2 regions of the Spirosoma aerolatum genome follow, and region 2 is predicted to be linked to the other one. Evidence: riboswitches for the same ligand, from Rfam matches in the RefSeq annotation. Region 2 holds a riboswitch; the other holds the start of a gene.
What was found. Region 2 has a riboswitch for S-adenosylmethionine ahead of B5M13_RS27380 (O-acetylhomoserine aminocarboxypropyltransferase/cysteine synthase family protein). Riboswitches for the same ligand answer to the same signal wherever they lie in the genome.
Positions count from the first base shown of each region.

Region 1 (14,929 bases), 3.2 Mb from region 2:
ACATAAAGATACCAACCCGCGTTATTACCAGTTGATTGATGCGTTTAAGCAACTTACGGGCTATGGTGTTATTGTTAACACCAGTTTCAATGTGCGGGGCGAACCCATCGTTTCTACACCTGATGATGCGTATCGATGCTTTATGCGTACCGAAATGGATTACCTGGTTGTCGGAAACTACCTGTTCGATAAGCGCCAGCAACCCGAATGGCAGGATACTGATAACTGGAAAGAAGAGTTTGTTTTAGACTAACGGGCGCCTACCGCCGAATGGGCTGAATTGATGCAATCAAAATTTGTTTCGAGTGGTATTCGTTTACTATTCCTGGCGTTCCTGGCCTTTCTTCTGTATTACGGAGATCGAATCCATGTGGTATTGGATTACCCACACAGAGGGCTTTTCGATAATATTTACGTTCGGCTAGCTAAAATCGCCATGCTGCTTCTGGTGATGATGGAACTAGTCCGGTTGTATTATTATGGAGTGGTTAAGAACCCGAATCCGCCTAAGCTAATCGGTAATCTAGCGACGCTGCTGGTGCCCACTGCGCTCTTGTTGGTGTTCGTTGAAATTATTTTCATGTTCATTGCCCAGAGCCAGGAGGGAGGGCTTACACTAGCTTCGCACATCTGGTTCGAGCGGTATTGGCCACCCATGGTTGGCGATTACCGCGATACGCCCAGAACGGATACACTGGGCAAAAAAGTCGTATTGGTTGTGGGCGATTCGTTTACATCGGGGCACGGTCTGAAGCGGGCAGAAGAACGATACGGAAACATTTTGGGCGAAAAGTTAGGCAATCAGTATATCACCTATAATCTGGGTATATCAGGCTCCGATACCCGTAATGAATACGAACGGTTGGTGAAATTCGGCAAAAAGCCCGATATACTCGTTTTACAGTATTTTCCGAACGACATCGAAAAGGTGGCCCACGACCACGGTTTGGTACCAGCTTCGTTTGAGCCCTATTCCGATGTACCCCGGATGTTTCAATCGCTGTTTATTAAGTCCTATTTGCTCAATTATCTATACTGGCAGTTTCCACATGGTAATTTTGCGCCGTTCGATACCTATGCTCGCACAGCCTATGGAACTCCGGCGATTATTAACGATCATTTGAGCGATCTGGCTAAATTTGTAACGTATGCCAAGGAGCATAATGCTCGTTTCTACGTTGTATTATTCCCTTTCTCGCACAATCTGGAAAAAACAACGGAATACGTCAAGCCGGTGGTTTCGTTCTTTCAAAAGAACAACGTGCCGGTTTTGGAAGCTGGTAAGCTGATGGGCGATATTGACCCGAAGGACCGGGTAGTGGGACGAAATGATGGTCATGCCAGTGCATTGGTGAATCAGCGCGTAGGGGAGGCCCTGTTCAAACTTGTTCAGTCTAACCCAGGTACGGGGCATATTGCCTCGTCCGACAGTACAGCTAAACCTTAGATTTTTTACTTATTGATTTGATAAACAAGTAAATAAACGTAAAGTAAATCATGGAATTTTTGCAGGACATTATCAAATTCATGCAGCAGCGTAAGAAATGGTGGCTGGCACCAATGATTATTCTGTTGCTGCTGATTGGTATTCTGATTGTTATTGGTGGCGGATCGGCCGTTGCACCGTTCATTTACACGCTGTTCTAGGCATGGACGTTTCTGAGAAGGTAAAAGCCCAGTTGGTTATTGTAACTGGGCTGGTTGTACTGTATTTCATTTTTAAATCGCCCTGGTGGCTTTATGCTGCCGCAGCGGTTGGTATTTTGAGTCTGGCGATTCCGGCGGCAGGTGATCTGATCGTGAAAGCATGGTTTAAACTGGCGGAGGTGTTGGGAAACATCAACGGCAAGATCATTCTTTCCATTCTGTTTTTCGTCTTTCTGTGGCCGATTGCAATGCTCTATCGGCTAAGTGCCAAGAATCCGCTGGCTATTAAACGAACCGACCAAAAGTCGTTCTACAACGAACGAAATCACCAGTACACCAAAGAAGATTTAGAACAAACCTGGTAATTGATCGGCAGTCGTAAATGGATGGGTGAACGGATAAAGGCGTTTCCCAATCTATAAAAACTACCAGATTCATCAAATCTTAGGGTACACGCCTATGCAGTGTACCCTATTTTTATCTATTTTTGTTTTAGGCTTATCCAGAAAGACGGAGGGACGGACCCGATGAAGTCTTGGCAACCCTTTCAGAACCAATCAGTTACTGAGACTCGGTGCCAATTTCCTCCCGGTTTATTGACCGGGCCAGATAAGTTAGCTCCCCGCTATCCATCTTTCTGTGCCTAAGCTTTTTGCGGTTTTGGACTTTTTTAAGGACACGGATTGTTGGTATTCCTGACAATCGCACTATACAACTGCCTTTGAAAACGATATATGAACTTCTGAACGAGCGGATTCTCGTTCTTGATGGTGCAATGGGCACCATGATCCAGCGGTACAAACTGACTGACGCCGATTACCGGGGTGAGCGATTTAAGGATTTTCCACACGATGTAAAAGGCAACAACGATCTGTTATCGATCACGAAACCAGACGTGATCAGGGCAATTCATCGCCAGTATCTCGATGCAGGTGCCGACATTATCGAGACTAATACCTTCAGTGCCACGAGCATTGCCATGGCCGATTATTACATGGAGGACCTAGTCTATGAACTGAACTACCAGTCGGCAAAGATTGCGAAGGAAGTGGCGGAAGAAGTAACCCGTCAGAACCCCGATAAACCTCGGTTCGTTGCGGGCGCTATGGGTCCCACGAACCGTACGGCCTCGCTCTCGCCCGATGTCAATAACCCAGCGTATCGGGCGGTTACGTTCGATGAGCTGGTCGATACCTATTATGAGCAGGTAAGTGGCCTGGTTGAAGGAGGGGCTGATTTATTACTGGTTGAAACGATTTTCGATACGCTCAATGCGAAGGCGGCTATGTTCGCCATCGACAAATATTTTAGTAGTAGGAGCGAGGAGCGAGGAGCGAGGAGTGAGAACCCTCCTAACTACTTACCCGTTATGATTTCGGGGACGATTACCGATGCCAGTGGACGAACCCTTTCCGGACAGACGACGGAGGCCTTTCTGTACTCCGTTTCGCATTTACCGTTACTGAGTGTGGGGCTGAACTGTGCACTGGGGGCCGAACTGATGCGTCCGTATATCCAGACGTTAGCGAAAGAAGCGCCATTTTTTACGTCGGCCTATCCGAACGCTGGCTTGCCGAATGAATTTGGGGAATATGACCAAACGCCCGACGAAATGGCGGCTCAAGTCGAAGGCTTCATCCGGGATGGTTTCGTGAACATCGTCGGCGGTTGCTGCGGATCTACACCTGATCATATTCAGGCCATTGCGCAGGCAGCCGCTAAACACAAACCACGGCAGCGCCCACAGGCTGAACCCTATCAGAAACTAAGTGGTCTGGAACCCCTGAAAGTAACGGAACAAACCAATTTCCTGAACATAGGTGAACGTACAAACGTAACCGGTTCGAAGAAGTTTGCCCGATTGATCAAAGAGGGAAATTACGACGAAGCCTTGAGTATCGCTCGTGGACAGGTTGAAGGAGGGGCTCAGGTGATTGATGTGAACATGGACGAAGGCATGCTCGATTCGGTCGAAGCTATGACCACCTTCCTGAACCTGATTGCTTCCGAACCCGACATCGCCCGTGTTCCGATCATGGTCGATTCGTCGAAGTGGGAAGTGATTGAAGCTGGCCTGAAATGCGTACAGGGAAAGGCCATCGTTAACTCCATTTCGCTGAAAGAAGGCGAAGAAGCGTTTATCGAACGGGCAAAACTTATTAAGCGCTACGGTGCTGCTACGGTTGTGATGGCGTTTGATGAAACCGGGCAGGCCGATTCATACGAACGACGAATCGAAATCTGTGAGCGGGCGTACCGCATTCTGGTCGATAAAGTGAATTTTCCTCCGCAGGACATCATTTTCGATCCCAACATTCTCACCGTTGCAACGGGTATTGAAGAGCATAACAACTACGCTGTCGATTTCATCAACGCCACTCGCTGGATCAAGGAGAATCTGCCGTTAGCGAAGGTAAGTGGTGGCGTGTCGAACATCTCGTTCAGTTTCCGCGGCAACGATGTCGTGCGCGAAGCCATGCACTCGGCTTTTCTGTATCATGCCATTCGGGCAGGTATGGATATGGGTATTGTGAATGCGGGCCAATTGGAAGTGTATGACAACATTCCGAAAGATCTGCTGGAACGCTGTGAAGACGTACTGTTGAATCGTCGGGACGATGCTACCGAACGGTTAGTCAATTTCGCGGAAACCGTAAAAGCCAAGGGGAAAGCCGTGGTGCAGGACGAAAGCTGGCGAGCTGAACCCGTTCGCGAACGGCTCAAGTATGCGCTGGTGAAGGGGATTACCGACTACATTGATGAAGATGTGGAAGAGATTCGCCAACAGGTCGAACGTCCGCTGCATGTGATCGAAGGGCCGTTGATGGATGGTATGAACGTGGTCGGTGACCTGTTTGGCGCGGGTAAAATGTTTTTGCCGCAGGTGGTCAAATCGGCACGGGTGATGAAAAAAGCCGTCGCTTATCTGACCCCATTCATCGAAGCCGAAAAATCGGGCGAAGGTTCATCGTCGGCGGGTAAAATTCTGCTGGCAACGGTGAAAGGCGACGTCCATGATATTGGTAAAAATATCGTCGGGGTTGTGTTGGGCTGTAACAATTACGAGATCATCGACCTCGGTGTAATGGTGCCGACACAGAAAATTCTGGATGAAGCCCGCAAACATAATGTCGATATTATCGGCCTGAGCGGACTCATTACGCCGTCGCTCGATGAAATGGTCGGTGTGGCTAAAGAAATGCAGCGACAGGGCTTTACACTGCCGCTGCTAATTGGTGGTGCTACCACCTCAAGAACGCATACGGCTGTTAAGATCGATCCACATTATGCCGGACCAGTTGTTCATGTGCTGGATGCCAGCCGGAGTGTGCCCGTGGCGGGGCGGTTGACAAGTGAGCAGGCAGCAACCCGCGACGAGATTTTTAATCAGATCAAAGCTGAGTATAGCAAACTCCGTGACGACCACGCCCGTCGTCGGCAGGAGAAAGCCAGCCTGACGATTGACAAAGCACGCCAGAACCGGGCACCCATCGACTGGCGGAATTTTGAGCCAGTCAAACCCACATTCCTGGGTAATCGCTATTTTGAGGATTACGATCTGGCCGAGCTGCGAAACTACATCGACTGGACACCTTTCTTCCAAACCTGGCAGCTACATGGTAAATACCCCGCCATCTTCGAGGATGCCACGGTGGGTAAAGAAGCTCGGCAACTGTTTGATGATGCCAACCGACTGTTGCAGGAAATTATCGATGGCAAGCTGTTGAAAGCGAAGGCTGTAGTTGGATTTTACCCGGCCAACGCTGCCGACGATGATGTACTGTTGCATGAGTTTGAAGAACAGGTTCGCGAAATTCCCTGCGAACGGCATGGATCGCACCGACATATTGAATATAAAATCAGTCGAACGCAGTCGCAGACGGCGGTAAGTCCGGTTGGTGAATTGATTTACGATACCAAAACGGTACTGCATTTCCTGCGTCAGCAGAACCAGAAAGCACCGGGCTTGCCTAACTACTGCCTGTCGGACTTTGTGGCTCCCCTCGAAAGCGGCCGCGAAGATTACCTGGGTGGGTTTGCCGTGACAGCCGGTATCGGTATCGAAGCGTTGCTGGAAAAATACGAACGCGATCACGACGACTATAGCAGTATCATGGTGAAAGCCATTGCCGACCGTCTGGCCGAAGCCTTCGCTGAGTGTATGCACGAACGCGTACGGACGGAATTCTGGCCCTATGCGACAGGAGAAACGTTCTCGAACGATCAACTGATTAAGGAAGAATACCAGGGTATACGGCCCGCACCAGGTTATCCAGCTTGTCCCGATCATACCGAAAAAGGCACGTTGTTTGAACTGCTGGACGCTGGTAAGATCGGTATCGAACTGACCGAAAGTTATGCCATGTACCCAGCCTCGTCGGTCAGTGGATTCTACTTCTCGCACCCCGAATCGAAGTATTTTGCCGTTGGTAAAATCAACAAAGACCAGATATTAGATTACGCCCAACGGAAAGATATGCCGGTTGACGAGGTAGAAAGATGGTTGGCTCCTGTCCTTAGTTATGATGCCTAGCGTTAAACATCTATAGTGCAAAAGACGGTTGTGTAAGCGACCGTCTTTTTTGTTATTAACTTTAACACGTAATCGTCAGCCGTATATGGGTAATTTTATTAACTATGTCGAGATTAGTAACTTCAAATCGATACGTCATTTGAAGTTAAAAGAGTTTAAGAAAATTAATTTGTTTATAGGTAGGCCAAATGTTGGTAAGTCGAATTTGTTAGAAGCTCTATCCTTATTCAATGTATCATGGGATAAATTAACAGATATCGTTCGAGTTGAAAACTTAAGGGAGCTTCACTACGATGGAAATGTTGATGAAAAAATAAATATAACGGTAAAAAGGGAAAATGAAAAAGATTATGTCGAGAGCTGTGAGATGACTTTTTTACGCTCTATGGGTATGACTTTGGTAGGACTCTCTAGGAGAAACATTCTCCAGCCAGAAGATCTTCATCTTAATGAAAAATACGCATATCAGATTGATGATAAATTCAAACCGCTCAAGCCGCCTGGTTATACTTATTTTTTTGATGAAATAAGAAAATATACATTTAAATCTGATATTAAATTCTTTGAGAAACGTTACCCATATTTATTGCCTCCTTTTGGTAATAATATTCTATATGTATTAGAGCCTGTTTAAAAATGCTTAAGAATTCGGTTGATGTTGGATAAATACACAAACGATTCATGGGAAGCAACTCCACATTCATAGTCCTTGCTGAGCCGTCGCGACCAGTTCATCCAAGCAAAGGTTCGCTCTACCTTCCAGCGCATAGGCACCACCTGGAAACCGGCCAACTCTTTTACTCTCACCACATCTAAAATTAACCCAAGGGACTTTTTAAGCCAGCGGGCTAACTTTTTGCCATAGGCACTGTCAGCTAAAATCTTACTCATTCGCTTATATCCTTGATCCGCTAAACGACTTAACACTGCTCGTGCTGCCGGACTATCATGCTGATTGGCAGCATGGACCACCACTACTAAAACTAAGCCCAATGTATCAACGACAATATGCCGTTTGCGTCCGTTGATTTTCTTATGCCCATCATAGCCTTTGGGAACGACGCCCCATTCACTACACTTAACACTCTGTGAATCAATGACACCCACGCTGGGTGAGCCCTCCCTCCCGGCTTTCTTTCGTCGACGTTCGACCAACTCTTTATTGAGTCTTTCCCACATACCATTATTGCGCCACTTCCAAAAGTAATAGTAGCATAAGGGCCAGGGTGGCAGATCGTTGGGTAAAAGTCGCCATTGGCATCCAGCTTTTGTTACATATAATAAGGCATTTAGAATAGTACGAAGGGAATACTTGCGTTTACGTTTGTCGGCCAGTATTTCTTCAATAACTTGCCAGGCAGAATCTGTCAGATCTGTGGGATACATCTGTTGTTGGATTAGCATACAAATTGATTACCCAAAAGATTCTTTCGACAGGAGTTTACCATGAACACCGAAGAATTCGTAGAAGTAATTAAAGTTGTCACTGAGCAATGCGCTCAAGCTACAATTGGCTCTTTATTAGTAGTTCCAGGCCGTAAGCCTGACGGCACTAAATTGGCTCTATCTCAATGGTATAACTCTTTAGGCGATATAGAGAAAGATAACGTGAACAAGATTATCAAAGAAGCAACTGCACAAACAACTTTTTCCTTTCTATGTGTTCTTGATGGAGTCACTGCCATTGAAGATGGCGAAAGCAAAGGGGCTCTTGAGCTTACATACATTGCGTCTGATGGGAGTCGGCTTTTGCTAAATAACCCAAACAATGAACATCTCCATGATGTGTTCAACAGTTAAAAGCCGTTTTTAAACAGGCTCTTAGAATGGATAGCTGAAGAAACAGATAGGATTTTGGATGAGCCTTGATACAATAATTTTGAAATAATAAGAATAAAAACTCCCGGCCATGTTAACCACAGCCGGGAGCGAAAACTTAACCATATAGTTTAAAACGCTACTAGGAACCACACATTTCACAACCTTCTGGATCGTCCAGAGAGCAGGTCATGGCCGCATATTGCTGTTCGAGGTCAGTCACCATTGGTACAGGGGCGGGCGCTACGTTCTGTGCGTGCTCTTTGGCGTACTGTACGTAGTTGAGTGGTTTCTCGACGGGTGCTGTTTCGGCCATAACGGGTTCGAGTTGAGGCTCGGCCTGAGGCTGTACTACGGTGAACTTCACCGCATCGGTAGCTGCTTTCGTACGCAGGTAGTACATACCCGTTTTCAGGCCCGCTTTCCAGGCGTAGAAGTGCATCGACGTCAGCTTACCGAAGTTCGAATCCTGAATGTGGATATTCAGCGACTGCGACTGACAGATGTATGCACCCCGATCGGCCGCCATGTCGATGATGTGCTTCTGCTTGATCTCCCAAACCGTTTTGTACAGGTCTTTGATGTTCTGCGGAATGCCCGGAATCGCCTGAATAGAGCCGTTGGCCAGAATCAGGTTGTTCTTCATTGTATCGTTCCACAGACCCAGTTTTACGAGGTCTTTCAGCAGGTGCTTGTTCACGACGACAAACTCGCCTGACAATACACGACGGGTATAGATGTTGCTCGTGTACGGCTCGAAGCACTCGTTGTTGCCCAGAATCTGCGAGGTCGATGCGGTAGGCATCGGAGCCAGCAGCAGCGAGTTCCGAACTCCGTGTTCGATCACATCTTTACGAAGGCTCTCCCAATCCCAACGGGTTGATTTTGGGTTTACTCCCCACATATCGAACTGAAAGATCCCCTGCGAAATGGGGGAGCCTTTCCAGGTTTCGTAGGGTCCGAATTCTTTGGCGGCCTCCATTGAAGCCGTCATGGCGCCGAAATAGATCGTCTCGAAAATATCTTCGTTCAGGCGACGCGCTTCTTCCGATTCAAACGGCATCCGCAGCATAATGAACGCATCGGCCAGACCTTGTACGCCTAAGCCAATTGGCCGGTGGCGCATGTTGCTCCGACGAGCTTCTTCGACCGGGTAGTAGTTGATGTCGATGATTTTGTTCAGGTTGCGGGTAGCCACCTTCGTAATCTCGAACAACTTCTGGTGATCGAAACGCATGATACCGTCTGGATCGCGCTTGATAAACTTTGGTAACGCAATCGACGCCAGGTTACAAACCGCTACTTCGTCGGGAGCCGTGTACTCGATGATTTCGGTGCAGAGGTTCGACGATTTGATGGTTCCCAGGTTCTTCTGGTTCGACTTTTTATTGGCCGCATCTTTATAGAGCATATATGGCGTGCCAGTTTCGGTTTGTGATTCCAGAATCTTGAACCACAATTCCTGCGCCTTCACCGTCCGACGGGCGCGGCCTTCGCGCTCGTAACGCTCGTATAAGGCTTCGAATTCTTCGCCATAGCAATCGGCCAGACCGGGGCACTCGTGCGGACAGAACAACGACCAAACGTCATCAGCTTCTACCCGCTTCATGAACAGATCGGGCGTCCAGAGTGCATAGAACAGGTCGCGGGCGCGAACTTCTTCTTTGCCCGAGTTCTTTTTCAGATCGAGGAATTCGAAAATATCCGCATGCCAGGGCTCCAGATAAATGGCAAACGAACCTTTGCGCTTACCACCGCCCTGATCTACGTAGCGGGCCGTGTCGTTGAACACACGCAGCATGGGGATGATCCCGTTCGACGTGCCATTGGTACCCTTAATGTAAGTACCTGTTGCCCGGATGTTGTGAATGCTCAGACCAATTCCCCCAGCCGACTGCGAAATCTTGGCCGTTTGCTTCAGGGTGTCATAAATACCATCGATGGAGTCGTCCTGCATCGTCAGCAGGAAACAGCTCGACATCTGGGGTTTGGGCGTTCCGGCATTGAACAGCGTCGGGGTTGCGTGGGTGAACCACTTTTCCGACAGCAGATTATAGGTCTCAATGGCCGAATCAATATCTTCCTGGTGAATTCCAACGGCTACCCGCATCAGCATGTGCTGTGGGCGTTCGGCAATACGTCCGTCAATCTTCAGCAGGTATGATTTTTCGAGGGTTTTGTAGCCGAAATAATCATAGCCATAATCGCGATCATAGATGATCGTAGAGTCCAGCAGAGCCGCATTCTGGCGAACGACTTCATACACTTCCCGCGAAATCAGCGATGCATTCTCGCCGGTTTTTGGGTCTTCGTAGTGGTAAAGTTTTTTGATCGTGCCCGAAAATGATTTATTGGTCTCTTTGTGGAGGTTAGAAATGGCGATCCGGGCCGCCAGAATGGCATAATCCGGGTGTTTGGTGGTCATCGAAGCGGCTGTTTCGGCCGCCAGATTGTCGAGTTCTGTCGTTTTAACGCCGTCGTAAAGGCCGCTAACAACTTTTACGGCGACTTCAACGGGTTGTACATAAGCTGGATCGAGGCCATAGCACAGCTTCTCGATTCGAGCCGTGATTTTGTCGAATTTGACAGATTCCCGGCGGCCATCACGTTTGATTACGAACATGATAAGTTTGGGCTAGTTATGTAAAGAGAGATGATTTGATACAAATGAAAGTGAACGTGGTGTTACGGAATCGCTATACTCAGTTACGGTGCTAAGGGTCGGCTTGTCCCGATGGAGAATAATGAATCGCTTCTTTGAGCTATCCATTTATCCGGAAGTGGGCCTGTTATGAGACTTTAAAGTTCTGTTGAAATAGACGGAAAAGCAACCAAGAAGGTTCGCCCATTTTACGGAATCATTGAAACGTGCAACTCTGCTAAGTAGGTTAAGAAATTGTTAAGCCATCATCCTGAATGACTTAACAATACCCTACTGCAACAGTATTCTAAGAAATAAAAAAAGTAATTTTTATTTGGCGGTTTGCACGACCGATTATTGGTCTGGCTAAGCCGTAGAAGAAGCGTAATGGTGTAGAAATATATGAAAAAATGGCCTCAAAAACAAGTCTTTAGTACACGATTATTACCCAACGGTACCAATTTAGGATATTGATTCGTCAGGTTTAAAGATGCGTTAAAAAGTCTTTGTAATCCCCGTAAAAGGCCTTACCTTTGCAGTCCTTTTCGGTCGGAAACCGAGAAGATGACAAGAAACAGCGATTTATCATGAAAAAGGGCATTCACCCGGACTACCGCGATGTGGTATTCCACGACCTGTCGAGCGATTATAAATTCCTGACGCGCTCTACAGTTCAAACCAAAGATAGTGTCGAGTTCGAAGGGAAAACCTACCCACTCGTAAAAATTGAAGTTAGCTCGCAGTCGCACCCTTTCTATACGGGTAAGAATGTGCTGCTCGATACCGCTGGTCGTGTGGACAAGTTCCGCAAGCGCTACGGTACCAAGTAAGGCTGAACCAATACGGTTTTATCAAAAGCTCCTCTGTTGCGACCACCGTGGCAGAGGAGCTTTTCTTTATACTTTTACGTAAGAGCGTTTCGATTGATTACGCCGTTGATACTATGAAGAATATCCTGATCATTGAAGATGACCGGCGCATTGCCCAGAATATTAGTCGGGGCCTTCAGGAAGAAGGATATACTACGCAGGTAGTCTATGAAGGCCTAAATGGGAGGCAGCTGGCCTTACAGCCGGGTGTCGATCTGATCATCCTGGATATTAACCTGCCCGGCCTAAGTGGGTTTGAAGTATGCCGGAGTGTTCGGGCGGAGAAACCCCAGTTGCCCATCATTATGCTGACGGCCCTGGGCGAAATTGAAGATAAGGTAGAAGGACTGGCCTTAGGTGCCGATGATTACCTGGTTAAGCCATTCGATTTCAGGGAGTTGCTTGCTCGCGTGTCTACCTGCTTTCGCCGGACGGCACTCAGTGCTAATCCGTCGAGCCAGGAAATCTGGCAAGTCGCTAATTTGACCGTTAACGTAACGACCAAAGAGGTTCGGCGGGGTACAACACCCATTGACCTGACGGCTCGTGAATTTTCATTGCTTGACTATTTCATGCGCAATCGGGGCCGAGTATTGTCGAAAGCCGATATTGCTGAGGCCGTCTGGAGTCTTAACTTCGATCCGGGAACGAATGTGGTTGAAGTATACGTCAATTACCTTCGTAAGAAAATAGATCGCGATTTCGAGCCAAAGCTAATTCACACCCGTCCGGGGTTGGGTTATGTGTTAAAAGAGGAATAAAATCCGCTTTTGTATGACCATCCGTAACCGCATCGCCCTTCAGTTCTCGCTAATTGTAGCGTCGATCCTTATTTTCTTTTCAATTCTGATTTACTGGGTGTCGGCTACGTATCGGCAGGAGGAATTTTATGAACGATTGAAAAATAAAGCACGAACCACGGTGCGTTTTTTGATCGAGGTAAAAGAGGTAGATCGAGAGCTATTGAAAATCATTGACCATAACACCCTGACAGCCCTGTTCGATGAGAAAGTTCTGATTTTCGATGGGCAAAACCACCTGATTTATTCCAGCGTCGATGATCAGGTTATTTACTATCGATCTACCTTCCTGAATGAGGTTCGGCAGAAAAAAGAAATCGAAACGCATAGTGGCCCCAACGAACTGGTTGGATTGCTGTACCAGCAAAATGGTCGTGATCTGGTCGTATTAGCGTCGGCCTACGATCAGTTTGGTAAAAGCAAACTCGAAAATCTCAAACTTACCCTTGGCTGGGGACTACTGGTTGGGCTTAGTATAACCATTGGCCTGGGTATCTTCTTTGCCGGGCAGTCGCTTCAACCGATTAGCCAGATTAACCAGCAGGTTTCCACAATTACGGCTCGTAATCTCCAGCAGCGGCTGGATGAAGGAAATCGTCAGGATGAGATTGCGCGGCTGGCGATGAACTTCAACGACGTGCTGTACCGGCTTGAGCAAGCCTTTGAGCAGCAACGAAGTTTTGTATCACACGCATCGCATGAATTGCGGACACCCCTGGCTGCGCTCAAATCAGAGATTCAGTTGGGGCTGCGTCGGCCTTTAACCGTAGCCGAGCACCAGGATATTCTAACCAATCTGTTATCGGATACGGATCGCCTGATTGGCTTAACCAATGGCTTGCTCTTTCTGGCGCGAGCTCTGGAAACCAGTAATCAGGTGACCCGACAGCCCATTCGAATCGATGAAGTGATTTTTTTAGCGAAGGATGAATTGGTAAGCGCCAAGCCTCACTATCAGATTAGTGTTGATTATGAGAACATACCGGAAACCGAAACAGAAACCCTGATTGAAGGTAATGAGGAACTGCTGAAACTGGTTTTTGTGAACCTGTTCGACAATGCCTGCAAGTATTCAGAAAATCAAACGGCCCAGGTTCGTATAGGCACCGATAGTCATTTTTGTCGGATTACAGTCCGCGATACTGGCATTGGCATCTCGGAGCAGGATATAGCCCATATTTTTGAGCCTTTTTATAGAGCGTCTAATGCGCTTGATTATCAGGGTTTTGGTATTGGCTTGTCGATTTGTGCCAAATTAATTGAGCTTCACCAGGGGACGTTGACGGTTGAGAGTGAAGTGGAAGAAGGGAGTACATTTACCATTTCGTTGCCTCATTTGTAATCAGATTGAAACCCCACTAGGCTATTGAGATAAAGACTACCTATCTTATTGATTAAGTTATTAAAGTATACAGTTAAGTTTGTTAAAAGAGTTTTTAATAGCAATCAAGCAGTTGGTTAGCCGGAGGTATTAAAAAACGATGCGCAAAAAATAGCCTGATTGTCAATGCGGAAATTCTAAAAAAATGTCTTTTTACTAAATAGGCCCAGAGTAAAAATAACTAGATACAGTACGATTCTAATGTTTTTCTAATCTCTTTTTAAAGTTGCTCTAATCCTTCTTTAATTCTGTCTTAATCTGGATTAAAGACCTTTGTAGCCCAAGTTCAGTCAATGTATGCGGCTACTGACATTCGTTTCTTTTTTAGTGTTCGTTTCTGCGGAATTTACTCAGGCCCAACCTAGTACAGTTTCGCCATCCCATCAGGATTCGCTCAGGATAAGTCTTCGACAGGCTGATAGTCTGTTTTTGAAAAATAATCTGCTGTTGCTGGCCGAACGGTTTCGGATCGACGCCAGCCAGGCGCAGGTGCTGCAGGCCAGTTTATACGATAATCCAAATGTAACGCTTGAACTCAGCGCCTATAACAACGAAGCCCGTCGTGTGTTGGATGTGGGGCAGCAGGGGGAGAAAATTATCTCGGTTCAGCAACTGCTCTATACGGCCGGAAAGCGTAATAAACGAATTGCCTTAGCATCGGAAGCCGCTCGATTGACCGAATTTGAATTGCTTGATCTACTGCGTGGCCTGCGCTTCGATCTCCGAAGCCGATTTTTCTCTATTTACTTTCAGGAACAGACACTAGCACGTTTCGACCAGCAGATTGCTACTCTTCAGACGACCGTATCAGCGTATGAACAGCAGTACCAACGGAACAATATATCGCTTCGTGAACTGTTGCGTCTGAAAGCGCTTCTTTTTCAACTCAACAACGACCGGACCGAAATCGTGTTTCAGTTAGCGGATGATCAGCGCGCTCTCAGAACCTTGTTGTCCGTCGATCAGCCCATTCGTCCACGCGTATTTAACGAATCATTACCGCGTTATCACCTGCCCAATCAGTCGGAGGATACCCTTCAGCAAATGGCGCTCCGTAACCGACCTGACCTGAAAGCCGCTGAGTCCCTGACCCGTCAGGCTGAGTTAAATTACAACCTGCAACGCGCGCTGGCAAAGCCCGATCTGCGTGTAGGTGGCACCTATGATCAGGCGGGGAGTTATATCCAGAATTATGTTGGCTTGTCTGTTTCGGCCGACGTGCCGGTTTTTAACCGCAAT
Region 1 covers NZ_CP020104.1:1,854,280-1,869,208, forward strand. Annotated here, with positions in the region: gene B5M13_RS07445 (carbamoyltransferase family protein) at 1-253, shown strand, start outside; gene B5M13_RS07450 (SGNH/GDSL hydrolase family protein) at 284-1,447, shown strand; gene B5M13_RS33695 (DUF5989 family protein) at 1,498-1,647, shown strand; gene B5M13_RS07455 (SxtJ family membrane protein) at 1,650-2,012, shown strand; SAM riboswitch class I at 2,143-2,263, shown strand; gene metH (methionine synthase) at 2,369-6,181, shown strand; gene B5M13_RS07465 (AAA family ATPase) at 6,267-6,815, shown strand; gene B5M13_RS07470 (IS5 family transposase) at 6,812-7,585, opposite strand; gene B5M13_RS07475 (hypothetical protein) at 7,628-7,981, shown strand; gene B5M13_RS07480 (ribonucleoside-diphosphate reductase subunit alpha) at 8,142-10,622, opposite strand; gene B5M13_RS07485 (type B 50S ribosomal protein L31) at 11,228-11,470, shown strand; gene B5M13_RS07490 (response regulator transcription factor) at 11,584-12,270, shown strand; gene B5M13_RS07495 (sensor histidine kinase) at 12,284-13,651, shown strand; gene B5M13_RS07500 (TolC family protein) at 13,988-14,929, shown strand, end outside.
Region 1: another riboswitch for S-adenosylmethionine. It lies ahead of metH (methionine synthase); the one in region 2 lies ahead of B5M13_RS27380 (O-acetylhomoserine aminocarboxypropyltransferase/cysteine synthase family protein).

Region 2 (14,929 bases):
GCTGAAAGCCTTGAAAAAAAGGTGGTGACATGGCGTCGGGATTTTCACCAGCATCCTGAATTGGGAAACCGGGAGTTTCAGACAGCCGCCAAAATTGCGGCCCATTTGCAATCGCTAGGCATGGACGTGAAAACGGGTGTGGGCAAAACTGGCGTTGTGGGTTTGCTAAAGGGAGGTAAACCCGGCCCGGTTGTGGCGCTTCGGGCGGATATGGACGGATTGCCGGTAACCGAGCGGGGCGATATTCCTTTTAAGTCGCAGGAGCGGACGGAATACAATGGCCAGCAAACGGGGATTATGCACGCTTGTGGACACGATTCGCACATGGCCATTCTGATGGGTGTAGCCGAAATTCTGACATCCGTTAAGGCTGATCTACGTGGAACGGTTAAGTTTATTTTCCAACCTGCCGAAGAAGGCGCTCCTCAGGGTGAAGAAGGGGGCGCTTACCTGATGGTGAAAGAAGGGGTTCTGGAAAACCCAAAAGTGGATGCCATTTTTGGGTTGCATATCAACTCACAGACCGAAGTAGGAACCATCAAGTACCGTCCGGGCGCTACGATGGCTGCGGTAGACTCGTATGCGATTAAAATTAAAGGAAAGCAGGCGCATGGAGCGGCTCCCTGGTCGAGCGTGGACCCTATTGTAACGTCGGCACAGGTAGTTATAGGCTTGCAAACCATTGTAAGTCGTAACCTTATATTGACTGATAATGCGGCTGTAGTAACAGTCGGCGCATTACATAGCGGTATTCGGCAGAATATCATTCCCGAAGAAGCGAACATGATTGGTACCATTCGTACCTTTAGCCCCGAAGCGCAACAACTGGTGCATCGCCGGATTAACGAGATTGCTACTAATATTGCCGAAAGCGCAGGTGCCAAAGCCGAAGTGAAAATTGATGTGATGTATCCGGTTACGTACAACGATCCGAAACTAACGGACCAGATGATTCCATCGCTCGAAACGGTAGCTGGAAAGAACAATGTGAAAATTACACCCGCACAAACCGGGGCCGAGGATTTCTCCTTCTACCAGCAAAAAGTACCTGGTTTCTTTTTCTTCCTGGGTGGTATGCCGAAAGGGAAAAAAGGAACGGAATTGCCTTCGCACCATACTCCTGATTTCTACATCGACGAGGGTGGCTTTGTGCTGGGTATGAAATCGTTATGCCGCCTGACCACCGATTATATGGAGTTTGCTAACAAAGGCGTTGCTGTTAAGGAATTGACCCTGGGTGGTCAGTAGAAATTTAAACACAGCGTCTCGGCGAACACAAAGCTTTAATCTCTGTGTTCTCCGAGACGCTGTGTTTAAATTCTTTTTCGATTGCGAAGAATTCTGGATAACAAGCTGGGAAAGAAGCGTTTGAGGTAGATGCCGTAGATTTCGGAGCCGCCAATGTAGACTTCCTCTTTTTGTGCATTAACAGCCCGTAACAGCCGCTGGGCAAATACATCGGGAGCCATTCCTTTTTCCTGATTAACATCCATTTTGTTGTGCTTCTGTCCATTGGCTTCCAGGGCATTGAGCGAGATGGCTGTTCGAATGTAGCCAGGACAGACGATGGTTACCCGAAGACCTTCCTCATAGACTTCCGACCGAAGGGCATCAAAAAATCCATGCAGGGCGTGTTTACTGGCGCAGTAGCCGGAGCGTTGTTTGGTGGCTAATTTACCCGCTACACTGCTGGTAACGACAAAATGGCCGTTGCCCTGCGTTAGCATAATCGGCAAAACAGCTTTGGTGAGCGCAACTACCCCGAAAAAATTGACTTCCATAATCTGCCGATAAACCGAAAAGTCGGTATCAGCTACCGTACTCCGCTGGCTGATGCCCGCGTTTTGAAATAGGTAATCAATACGGCCAAATCGCTGGCGTACTGTTTCGACGTGTGCAGCCAGGCTTGCTATATCCGTCATATCCATCGGCACGATTAACACTTGGGAAGCTGGTAGACCCGTTTGGTTAGCGACCCGCTGTAACCCATCGGCACGACGCGCAGACAGCACAAGAGATACGTTTTGTTGCCTGGCGAGTGCTAAGGCAACGGCCTCCCCGATACCGGACGATGCGCCCGTAATCCAGACTACAGAATTGGTAAAGCTCATACGAGTGGTCGATTAAAATTCGATGCGAGCCGTTTGCTCCGTTACAATGAGCTTTATGTCTTTACCAATTGGCAACGCCAGATTGAACGGAACGTGCCCAGCCGGAAAATCAAATAGCACCGGATAGCTGTAGGCCGAAACGGCGTCAGCAATAATCTTGAAGGCGTCCTTACCAAAAGGAAGCGAAGTGTTAGCACGCATATCGGTAAACTGGCCGACGACCAAACCGGCCAGATTGGCCAGCCGCCCGGCCCGCCGAAACTGGGTGAGCATGCGGTCGAGGGAGAAAAATGTTTCGTCGATGTCTTCGATGAACAGAATTTTTCCAGACAAATCCACATCGGTAGGCGTACCAATCGAATTACTCAGCATGGTTAAGTTTCCCCCTACTAAGACACCTGTAGCCTTGCCGAGTCGGTTCAGGGGGTGTACGGGTACGGTGTACTGAGCGGGCGTTTCACCAAATAGCCACTGCCGTACCGATTCCAGTGAAGCGGCCCGGTCAGGATCGCCAAACTGACGGGGCATAAGTCCATGCAGACTCACAATCTGATGATTGGCCAACAGGCTGAGTAATACCGTTACGTCGCTGAAACCGATTAGCCATTTTGGATTAGCCCGTAATCCCGTCAGATCAAGGCCATCAGCAATTCGGTAGCAGCCATACCCACCCCGGGCAGCAAATACAGCCCGGACGTCTGGGTCGTCGAATAATCGTTGGATGTCGGCCCGACGGAGGTCATCTGAACCGGCAAAAGGTCCGTCAATCGCGTACAGACTATCTCCTTCGATTACGTTTAGGTGCCAGTTTTCGCGTAAAATGCGAAGCCCATCGGCCAGTTCTTCATACGGAAACCAACTCGCAGGAGCGACTACGCCAACCGTATCGCCGGGCTGTAAAAAAGGAGGTAGAATCAACGTTAATGTATTGTTTTTTAAGGTACTCAATTCAATGGTACTTCTTCAATGTCGTCGAGTTTATCCAGGTCAAGCAGGACACGACCTGTTTGCGCCCCGTCGTACATGGGCCGGAACTTATATCCCCAGCGTACTTCATCGTGGCGGTATGAGAAACGTCGATGCACGCCCTGCACAAAGGTGTCGTCCAGTGCCTGAAACGAAATCAAAAATTCAGTATCTGTTTTTTTCAGATCTTCAGACGTAAGGCCATACAAGGGACTAGATTCTGTGATGGCGTGTACCAGCGTCCAGTTGGCCGGGAAGAAAGCCACTTTATTTCGTTCGAGGTGGAGGTTGTAGTATTTTCGGGAAAGCGTTCCCTCTGCATTGGTTTCTACCCGTGATAAACTAACGGTGATTTCCAGGTTAATAAGCTGATTTGGCCGTGTGTTGATAATGCGGAACATCCAGGCATTTACATCCAGATATGGGGCCAGCACAGCATGTTTCGAAAAACGGATGTGGGCCACCGGGCGCGAAAACCGCCCGTAGAGCAGTCCCGTAGCGAGGGCAAATGCCAATAGCCCAACCATCGACTCGAAAGCTGAAATACAACTGGTCAGGAAACTATTGGGTGAAATATGTCCATAGCCTACGGTCGTGAGTGTTTGTGAACTAAAGAAGAAACACTTCCAGAAGGGCCCGTAAATGGAGTCATCGTCCATCCCTTCGAGGGTGCCGGCTCCTGCCAGCATATAAATGCCCGCGAAAAGCGTATTGGCTATCAGATAAGCCAGTAAAACCCAGCCAAAAAAATGCGACCAGCTCATAGTAATGAGTCGGTTATAAACATTTAACTGGTCCCATAAACTGGCATTGGCATGAACAATGTTGAAGCTTCCATCCTGGTTGACTAACCGGGCCTGGGCGTCGGTGAGTTTGGTGCCAAAGCCGATGTCGTTGCGTTGTTCTTCCTGTTCAACTAACCGACTGTTTTTGGGCGTTTTCTTAAAAACCTGGCGGGTTGATGAATTCATAATGAGCAGAATTGTTACGCTATCACCAGTTATGGTCTACTGACAAAGTTATAGCAAATTTGTTGGGCTTTGACTGCGAAGCTGCAATCATTCCAATTCTGATCATTCAATGCATCCAATTGAAATTGTAACAGGTCTGCTGGGAGTTACCTCCTTGTTGGTGGTGGTAGCCCGTTGGCTGCGCATATCGTATCCAATTCTGCTGGTTATTGTGGGGCTTTTGATTGGCTGGATTCCGGGTTTACCCCCCGTTATTTTGTCGCCCGATGAAGTTTTCCTGGTTTTCCTGCCGCCCTTGTTATATGCGGCTGCCTGGCAGATCGATAATCTGGAGCTCAAATTATACAGTCGATCAGTATCGTTACTGGCTGTGGGCCTGGTTTTATTTACCTCAACACTGGTTGCTCTGGTCGCCCACGCGTTTATTCCGGGCTTTTCGTTGGCGCAAGGGTATTTACTGGGGGCTATTATTGCACCTCCCGATGCAGTAGCGGCTACGTCTGTTATGCGCGGCCTCAACATACCCAAACAGATTACGACCGTACTGGAAGGCGAAAGCCTGGTAAACGATGCAACCAGCCTGATTATCTACCGGTATGGACTTGTGGCTATACTCACCAATCATTTTGTTCTTTGGGAGGCCAGTTATCAGTTTATCGGTATTGCGCTGATCAGTGTGGCTATTGGGCTGACCATTGGCTGGATTATGATCTGGGTTCATCGAATGATTAGTAAAGATAATGTGACCAGCACGGCCATAACCCTGCTAACACCCTATGGTTCCTACCTGATTGCCGAAAACTTTCACCTATCCGGCGTGTTGGCCGTGGTAACGACGGGTCTGTTTCTGTCGGCCCGAACCTCCCAGATTTTTACGTACCATAGTCGATTGCAGACGAATTCAGTTTGGGAAATCGTCGTTTTTCTACTCAATGGACTTGTCTTTATCCTGATCGGTCTGCAACTACCTATGATTGTGGCCGACCTGAACGGATACACACTTCCCGAAGCGATAAATTATGCCTTACTGATCAGTGTAGTGGCAGTCATTAGCCGACTGATATGGGTATTTCCGGGAGCTTACCTACCGCGCTGGCTCAGTCCACGTATCCGCAAGCGTGAAGAAAAACCAGCCTGGCAGCAGATTATGGTTGTTGGTTGGGCGGGTATGCGTGGGGTTGTCTCGCTGGCTGGTGCTTTAGCGTTACCTAATACCTTACCCAATGGCCAGCCTTTTCCGGCCCGCGACCTGATTTTGTTCATCACGTTTATCGTTATACTTATTACGTTGGTCATACAGGGGCTGACCTTACCCCTGCTGGTAGAGGCTCTTAATGTGCGCGAGGATGTCGACGAGAAACAGGAAGAACGCAAGCTGCGTCGTAAAATGGCACTACAGGTGATTACGCATCTGGAAGAAAACCACTCAGCAGGGTCTGTGCATGATGATGTGCTTAACTACGTGAAAAACACGTATGAACTACGAATCAATGAACTGAATGGGATGCTGCGCGGATCAATCAGTACCCCTCATAAACCAACGGAGCTCTATCAGCAGGCTATCCGCCTGCAACTTGAGCTGATTGATGTGGAACGCACAGTGCTAATCGAGCAACGCCAAAGTACATTACTGGATGGGGAAATTATTCGGAAAATGGAACAGGAGCTGGATCTGGAAGCGGCTCGTTTGAGCCTGGCCCAACCATAGGATTAAATTGGTATATAGGCGCGGAATGGCAAGTGGTTAATAGCTAGGATATTAAATAGCTTTATCAAGGTATTAACGATTATACAACAGTTTTTTTGTTGTGCGTTAGGTAAATATACTTATATTTATACCCAGTTTCTTCGAAACCCCATCCGTAATAATTCCTTACTAATTAGTAACCTATGGCATTTCATCAGGGTATGATCAGTTTGGTTGTGCCCGCTTATAACGAAGAAGAGAATCTTCCCGTACTCGTGCATCGGTTGATGGCAGTGATGGCACAGTACGAATCGTACGAAATCCTGATCGTCGATGATGGTAGCTCCGACCAAACCCGCTACGTATTGCGGCAGTTGAGTCAGGAATATCCGGTTGTGCGGTTCATTTCCTTCTCGCGCAATTTTGGTCATCAGATGGCTTTACGGGCTGGTTACGATAATGCGCGCGGAGATGCTGTTATTTGCCTGGACGCCGACCTTCAGCATCCTCCCGAACTGATTCCAGCTCTAATCGAAAAATGGCGGCAAGGCTTCGAGGTGGTCTATACGGTTCGGCGGCCCGATCCTAAGCTGTCGTGGTTCAAACGTACAACCTCAAAATATTTCTACCGGGTGCTGCGCCGGGTTTCGAACCTGGAAATTGAAGATGGCGCTGCCGATTTCCGGTTGCTCGACCGGAAAGTTGTGGACACCATTAAGCAGTTCAAAGAAGCGGATTTATTTCTGCGGGGCGCTATTTCATGGGTAGGCTTTCGTCAGTGCCGCATTTTGTATGAACCAGCCGCCCGGTATGCGGGTCGTTCAAAATATTCGTTCCGCAAGATGATGCAATTGGCGGCTATGGGCATTACGTCGTTCTCAACGCGTCCGCTCTACCTATCGGTCACCCTTGGCTTTTGCATGTCGCTATTTGCGGTCCTGTTTGGGGCTGAAGCAATTTATGAGCATTACTTTACCAATGAAACCGTATCGGGCTGGACAACCCTGGTGTTGCTGCTGGTGCTGATTGGTGGGGTACAGTTTATCATGATCGGGATTATCGGCGTATATTTGGGCAAAACGTTTGTCGAAGTGAAAGGCCGACCTGCTTATATTATCGGCGACACGAGCGAGATCGAGGAGACAGTAACGCCATGGCAATCCCCAATCGAGGAAGAAATATTTTATTCACCGTTGACGTAGAAGAATTCGATACCGCCGTTGAATTCGGCCACAACATTCCATTGAATGAACAGGTGGCCGTTTCAACGCGTGGTTTAACGCTCCTGGCTGAGCGGTTCGATATGCTTGATGTTCGAACCACGCTGTTTACAACGGCCAATTATGCCCTTCATGAGTCGGCTTTGATGTTGCGTCTGGCCAACAGGCATGAAATAGCGTCGCACGGCTATTATCACACAACCTTCGAACCTGCCGATCTGCTCAAATCCCGACTGGCTTTGGAAGATCTGCTTAAACGCCCGGTTACGGGCTTTCGGCGGGCACGGATGGGATTCGTTGATCCGAACGATGTGAAGCAGGCTGGTTATCAGTATAATTCATCCCTGCACCCAACCTGGCTCCCCGGTCGATATAATCACTGGGGCGAACCCAGGCACCCGTTTCGGGAAGTGGGGGTATGGCAAATTCCGGCATCGGTTACGCCGACACTTCGTTTACCGCTCTTCTGGCTGAGCCTGAAAAATTTTCCGTTTAGCTACTACAAATCACTTTGCCGACAGACTCTCCAGGCGGATGGCTTTCTGAACCTGTATGTACATCCCTGGGAGTTTACGGACTTATCGGCTTACGAAAAAATCCCTGCCTACGTGCGTCGGCATTCGCGCGATGAGTTGCTGGATCGAGTTGAAAAGCTGCTACGGTATTTGAAACCGATGGGTGAGTTTAAGACGATGCAGGAATTTGTAGACGGCTTGTGAACTGTTTCTAGATAAAAATAACATCGTCAATCACATCGCTGCCCATGTCTTTGTTGACAAGTTGAATCAGTTTCTGTTTCGCATTGACCAGTTCATTGCGAAGCGGGGCCGACGCAATTTCAATATGAAGCTTTCGATCGCGAACATAGAGCCGGTTTGTTCTGGAGGCAATCGCTGGACCCATCATTTTCCCCCAGAAGGCTTCTAGATAGGTTTCGTTAAAGCGGGTTTGAAGCTGATAAGCCTTCAGCAGTTGCCCAATGGCGTCCTTCACAGTAGTGGTTCCTGCTACGCGGGTAGCGTTGTCGCGATTGTAGCGGTACGTTTGGTTCATGGGGCGGAAGGTAATTTCATTACAAAAGTAAAGAAGGATTAAACGCCATGTATGACAATTGAGGGCATTATCTAAAAAATAGTTAAACGATTAGAAAAAGCACCCGTTTTTTGGATTCGCACCCGTTGGCTGTTATACTTGCAGTATCAAGTCAATAGTTACGCGGTTTTATCATACCGACGCGCGTTGATTTATATAGAAGCGGGGAGAGATCAGGCTCTGCGAACCGCTGGCAACCTACCACATGGCAAGGTGCTAACTCCTGCCTAAAGTTATTTAGGGACTATAAATCGTTTCTTCACATGCTCTGTCTTCAACGCTGTATGCCCGCCGGGGCCTACTAAGCACAGCCACCTTCTGCCACGAAAACTGGGAGGGTTTGTCGTGTTCGTCCAGTTATCGGTTGCAGCCGGTGCAGGTTCGTACGAAAACAACCTGCTATGGATCGGAAATCATATTTTTTACCAAAACCACGTTAGAACTAAATCATTAATCATGTCAGAACTGCATTTCGAAACACTCCAGCTACACGCAGGCCAAGAGCCAGATCCTACAACCAACGCTCGGGCAGTACCTATTTACCAAACGACATCGTATGTGTTCAACGACTCGGCTCATGGCGCCGATTTGTTTGCCTTAAAAGCATTCGGCAATATTTATACGCGCATCATGAATCCAACCACCGATGTGTTTGAAAAACGCATGGCGGCTTTGGAAGGGGGCGTGGCTGCGCTGGCTGTGTCGTCGGGGCAGGCAGCGCAATTTATTGCCCTGAATAATATTCTGAATGCGGGCGATAACTTCGTGACTACTTCATTCCTGTATGGAGGCACCTACAATCAGTTCAAAGTGTCGTTTAAGCGGTTGGGCATCGACGCTCGTTTTGCGGATGGCGATAAGCCCGAATCATTCGCCAAACTGATTGATGAAAACACGAAAGCCATTTACCTCGAAACCATAGGTAATCCGGGCTTCAACGTTCCCGATTTCGAAGCGTTTGCAGCTTTAGCGAAACAGCACGACATCCCCCTGATTGTCGATAATACGTTTGGTGCAGGTGGATACCTGTTCCGACCGCTCGAACATGGGGCTGCCGTGGTTGTTGAGTCGGCTACAAAATGGGTTGGCGGACATGGTACCAGTATCGGCGGGGTTATTATCGACGGTGGAAATTACAACTGGGGTAATGGTAAATTCCCACAGTTCAGTGAACCGTCGGAAGGGTATCATGGCATGGTATTCAGCGATGTTTTTGGGGTGGGTGGGCCATTTGGCAACATCCAGTTCATCATTCGGGCCCGGGTTGAAGGCTTACGCGATTATGGCCCGGCGCTGAGTCCATTTAATGCCTTTTTACTGATTCAGGGATTGGAAACGCTCTCGCTGCGCGTGGATCGAACTGTCGAGAATGCGCTGGCACTGGCCCAGTGGCTTGAACAGCACGACCAGGTTGAGTTTGTCAATTATCCTGGTCTGGAAAGCAGCTCATACCACGAACTGGCCAAAAAGTATTTGAAAAGAGGCTTTGGGGGCGTATTTACCTTCAAAGTAAAAGGCGACAAAGATGCCGCCGATCGGTTTGTAAACAGCCTGAAATTAGTGAGCCACCTGGCCAATGTAGGCGATTCGAAAACGTTGATCATCCACCCAGCGGCTACCACACACCAGCAACTGAGTGAGCAGGAGCAAGCCAGTGCGGGTGTTGAAGCCGGTGTTCTGCGGGTTTCGGCTGGCATCGAACATATCGACGATATCAAAGCTGATTTCGAACAGGCGTTCGCTCAGATTGCCCAACCAGTGTTAACGTAGTTTATGGTTTTCGGTTTGTAGTATTCTGTTTACGGTAGATTGCCGTTACTATAGGTTGCGTCAGCTCACCGTAAACCGAATACTATAAACCGAATACTGAAAGTACCGTAAACTGTAAACTTTTTTCCATTGACACTACAGTATTTCGATTACAAGTATTCTTTCTCACTCGAATCGGGTGAGAGCCTACCGGGATTTCGGCTGGCCTATACAACGCGCGGTACCTTAAACGAAGATGGGTCGAACGTCGTATGGATATGCCATGCACTGACGGGTAATGCGGATGCGGGCGACTGGTGGGGAGGAATGGTAGGCCCCGGCCGGTATTTTGATCCCGACTCGCCAACAGGAACGGGTCAATTTATTGTTTGTGCTAATGTGCTGGGCTCCTGCTATGGCTCAACCGGGCCGTTATCCGTAAACCCTGCGACTGGGCAGCCGTATTATCATGATTTCCCGGCGATTACCATTCGCGATATGGTAAACGCGCTGGATTTGTTACGGCAGGAGTTGGGTATCGAAAAAATCCGTACCTGTATTGGTGGGTCAGTCGGTGGCGAGCAGGCATTGGAATGGGCGATTCTACAACCCAACCTGATTCAGAATCTGGTCATCATTGCCGCCAGCGCCGTTGCTTCACCCTGGTGCATTGCCTTCAACGAAGCCCAGCGGATGGCTATCGAAGCCGACCCAACCTGGCCCGAACGACGAGCCGATGCAGGTGTAGCGGGTATGAAAGCCGCCCGGGCGATGGCTATGATTTCGTATCGGAATTACGATACCTATGGATTTACACAGGCACTGGATAACAATGAGCAGTTGGACGGCTACAAATCTGCCAGTTATCAGCGGTATCAGGGCGATAAACTGGCCGACCGATTCAATGCTTTTACGTACTGGACGCTTTCGAAGGTGATGGATTCGCATAATGTGGGCCGAAATCGGGGGAGTATTCTGAATGCACTCGGCCAGATTAAAGCCTATACATTAGTAGTTGGTATTCGGTCTGATTTGCTGTTCCCACCTACTGAGCAACAGTTTCTGGCTCGCCATATTCCGAATGCGACCTACGAAGAAATCGATTCATTATATGGTCATGATGGTTTTCTGATTGAATTTCGACCACTGGCAAACATCATTCGAAAATGGATGGCCAGTGCTCCCGTTCATGCTGAAATAGCGAAACTGGAAGAGGTTGTTCGGCAGGTTAAATAACAGCATATGGTTTGGTATGAAGCCGAAGTTCGGCAGTTGGAAACGAAATTGATGACATTACCGCCCGCATCCGACAGGGTGGTTTTTTATGGTAGTTCATCTATCCGGCTCTGGACAACGCTGGCGCAGGACTTTCCACAAATCAACTCCCTGAACCTTGGGTTTGGTGGATCGACGCTGGCGGCATGTTCCTGGTTCTTCGAACGACTACTACTGCCCGCTGCTCCGAAAGCTGTTCTGTTTTATGCAGGCGACAACGATCTGGGCGACGGGCGGCATCCCGAAGAGGTGTATTTGTTCTTCTGCACCTTTGCCGATAAAATGCGTCACCATTTCCCTGATTTGCCGCTTTTCTTTTTATCCATAAAAATTAGCCCGGCTCGCTGGGGCCTTGTTGATCAGATTCGGTACACCAATCAGCTGATTGGCAAAGAGGTTGGAAAAAGGCAAAATGCTCATTACATTGACATGACTGCTCCCTTACTCTGGCCAAATGGACAGCCGCGCCGGGAAGCATTTGAGAATGATGGACTCCATTTGAGCCCAGCCGGGTATCAGGCCTGGAAGCGAACACTTGAGCAGCAAGTCGCGATTTTTTAACGATTTATTTACCTGATGCGTAGCAGTTTTTTGGCTGTACGAGTGTATTTTCATGGGTACTTAACAGATACGGCATGCATCGTGAGTATCATAAATGGTTTAGCCCAAATCTTAACCGGGACATGGAATTGCTTGTTTTTGGCCATGCCGGAGCGAGGATGCTGGTTTTCCCGACTCGGCGCGGGCGATTTCATGAGTATGAAGATTTGGGTCTCATTGAAGCCTTGGCTGACCGTATCGAAAACGGCTGGTTGCAGCTATTTTGCGTAGATAGCGTCGACCGGGAAAGCGTTTATAATCGCTTGGCAAGTCCACAGGACCGTATTCGGCGGCACAATCAGTACGAACAGTACATTTTGAATGAAGTACTAACGTTTTCAAGGCTGATAAACCCCCAACCCTTTATGATTTCGCATGGATGCAGTCTGGGTGCTTACCATGCATTGAATATTGCGTTTCGGCACCCTCAATGGTTCGGGAAAGTAGTTGCGTTCAGTGGGCGTTACAATCTGTCGGAGCCCGTAGCCGAATTTCGTGGGTTGTTTGACGGGTATTACGACGACGATATTTATTTCCATAGCCCCAACCACTTTCTGCCAAATTTACAGGATGAAATGCTACTGGATCACCTTCGTCGGATGGAGATTGTGATGACTATTGGGACCGAAGATCCCTTCCTGCCCAGCAACCTTAGCCTAAGCGAAACCCTTTGGATTAAAAACATATCGCATGAGTTATACCTTTGGGATGGCCGCGCTCATCAGGCTGAAGACTGGCGAAAAATGGTGCAGTTATACTTATAACTTGTTCTGCCAGAATTAACTAAATAGCTCAAGCAGGTTGGAAATAGCTTCAGAGGAATGGAGAGAGTTGGTTTGCTCTAACGTTATTCGGGCTATCTCGGAAGCTCTAAGCCGCATCTGGTTTTCATATGTAGTAATGGCAGATTGTGTATCTGTGAAGGTTTCGTTGGTCAGGCAGTTGCTTAATTCCAGCGCATCGAGCATCGCCATATTTACTCCCTCGCCCGCATATGGTGGCATTAGATGGGCTGCATCGCCCAACATGGTCAGGTTCGGTAAGGTATCCCAAGTCTGGTCTAAAGGCATACAATACTGTGGTCGAATTGTCAGCGGGAAGCTGGCTTTTTCAATTAATTCAAGCCAGGCCGCATCCCATCCGATAAATGTTTCCTGAAACCACGTAAGGGCCTGTTCTCGGTTACTAAAAGCGTTTTCATGGTCATGAATCCAGAATTCATCTGTTTTACTACCCGTGTAAAAGACTAAACTGCCATCGCCTTTCGAACTGACGATCAGTGTTTTCTCATCGCCAAGTGCAAAGATTTTACCCCCGTTCAACAGCGTATGGATAGCAGGCACTGTGGTTTCTGAATCGTATACATTTCCTTCCACAATAGTAACGCCGGAATATAACGGCTTGATGGACGTAATGAGGGGTCGTATTTTGGAATTGGCTCCGTCGGCCCCTATGACTAAATCAGCAAAGGCGGTCGTGTCATTTTTAAAATCAAGTTGCCAGCCGTTGCCGGATGGTGTGAGCCCTATAAGATGGCTGTCCCAAACGACGGTGTTCGGTTGTAGAGAATCGAGCAATAATTTCCGTAATGGACCACGATCAATTTCGGGGCGGAACAGATCATCGCTAGCAGTAAAGCCATCATCGAATAGGATTGTCCCCGCTTTATCCAAAATCCGTATTCGGTCGGCTCCAGGTCGATACGCTGCTTTAAAAGCATTCATTAACCCGGCTTCCTGCAAGGCTAATAAGCCACTATCGTGGTGAAGGTCCAGCGTGGCACCCTGTACCCGAACATGTTCGTTTGTATCGCGTTCGTAGACGTTAACGTTGGCGCCTTTCTGTTGTAAAAGTCGGGTGAGTGTCAGGCCACCAGGGCCACCGCCGATAATGGCTATTTTTTTGTTTGTGATGTTGTTCATTGTCTGTTGTAGTTAATGGGTTTATTTTTTAATGAGTATTCCGCTGATTACCGCTTCGCAGCAGTCGAGCATAAGTTTTTCGGTAATGGGTTGTGCAGGTCTGTCAAGATGTTCGACGTATTCATTGATTAGGTCGAAAAGGGGGGCGAAGAGTAAAGCTCTATGAACCTCAACTGGAAAATGCCGGATGGTGCCAGCGTTGGCATGATGGGCGAGAAAGCGGTGGATAGGGGCGAAGAATTGGCCTTCCTGAATGTCTCTTTCCCGAAATGCCTTGTTCAACAAGGGCGATGATTTACCGTATTGCATCAGCGCGAAAGCCTGGCGATTCTGCTGGAAATAGTGGAAAGTGTTCTGCCAGAGCCTTTTTATCCCTGAAACTAAGTCCATACTTTCGTCGAAGTTCTCCAGTATAGCGGATTCATAAGCGCCTAACACTTCATCAATGAATAGCTTGATGAGCAGATCTTCTTTATTCTCATATTTAATATAAATGGTACGGGGCGACACATTGGCGGCTTTGGCCAGTTTCTGCATACTCAGATTTTCCAGTCCTTCCTCCTGAATGATTTGCAACGCTATTGCCCGGATCGATTCTTCTTTATCAAGATTTCTTGGTCGCATAAGCTTCGAGGTTCCTGTGATTTGAAAGTATAATGATTTTTAATAAATAAACGTTCATTTACTATTAAAATATCTAAAATTCTTTTAGCCTAGGTTTAAGCTTGCCATTTTGTGCGATCCTATGGGGGCATACAAAATGCTTACTTACTAACAAGTAGTTTTAACTGGCTATGGTAGCTTCTCGGTAAGGAATAAGTAGGGTGGATGGAAATGATGGATAAAGATTTTCTCTTTACTATCGGGATATTTGGCGAAATAGCTGCTGTCGGCTAGCAGCACAATGGTATTGCCGGTTCGGACGTAGTCGTTGCTTTTGTAATAATCGGGAGCGACATAGCCGTTCAGGTTTTTCTTCACGGTATTGGCGGCCAGTTTGCCCAGGTATTTCTGATAATTCTTCTGCGCTTTAAGGGCGGGTTTACTCAGGCTGTTGTACACATACTTGAGTGCCATCCGCTTCAGAAATTTCTGTTTTTTGATCATGGCCGGAGCACCCACAAAAGGGTTAGTTGGGTTAAAATCATTGACGGTCTGTACGGTTAGCGGAACCTCAGGTACCCAGTCGGCAGAGTTAACCACGTTGTAAGCCCACCCGGCCTGAGTAGTGGCTTCGTACTCATAAGCGAAATGCAGATTGCCGGGTTTGGGTCCGGCGCTGCAATAGGTTTTAAACTGTATATCGGAAGGAATTCGGGACTGCTTTTTCAATTGG
Region 2 covers NZ_CP020104.1:6,567,302-6,582,230, reverse strand. Annotated here, with positions in the region: gene B5M13_RS27420 (amidohydrolase) at 1-1,248, shown strand, start outside; gene B5M13_RS27415 (SDR family oxidoreductase) at 1,314-2,111, opposite strand; gene B5M13_RS27410 (S66 peptidase family protein) at 2,124-3,029, opposite strand; gene B5M13_RS27405 (ion channel) at 3,056-4,048, opposite strand; gene B5M13_RS27400 (Na+/H+ antiporter) at 4,158-5,756, shown strand; gene B5M13_RS27395 (glycosyltransferase family 2 protein) at 5,939-6,937, shown strand; gene B5M13_RS27390 (polysaccharide deacetylase family protein) at 6,889-7,674, shown strand; gene B5M13_RS27385 (DUF721 domain-containing protein) at 7,682-8,008, opposite strand; SAM riboswitch class I at 8,197-8,300, shown strand; gene B5M13_RS27380 (O-acetylhomoserine aminocarboxypropyltransferase/cysteine synthase family protein) at 8,504-9,817, shown strand; gene B5M13_RS27375 (homoserine O-acetyltransferase family protein) at 9,947-11,032, shown strand; gene B5M13_RS27370 (GDSL-type esterase/lipase family protein) at 11,039-11,632, shown strand; gene B5M13_RS27365 (esterase family protein) at 11,707-12,435, shown strand; gene B5M13_RS27360 (FAD-dependent oxidoreductase) at 12,451-13,593, opposite strand; gene B5M13_RS27355 (TetR/AcrR family transcriptional regulator) at 13,615-14,217, opposite strand; gene B5M13_RS27350 (lipase family protein) at 14,386-14,929, opposite strand, start outside.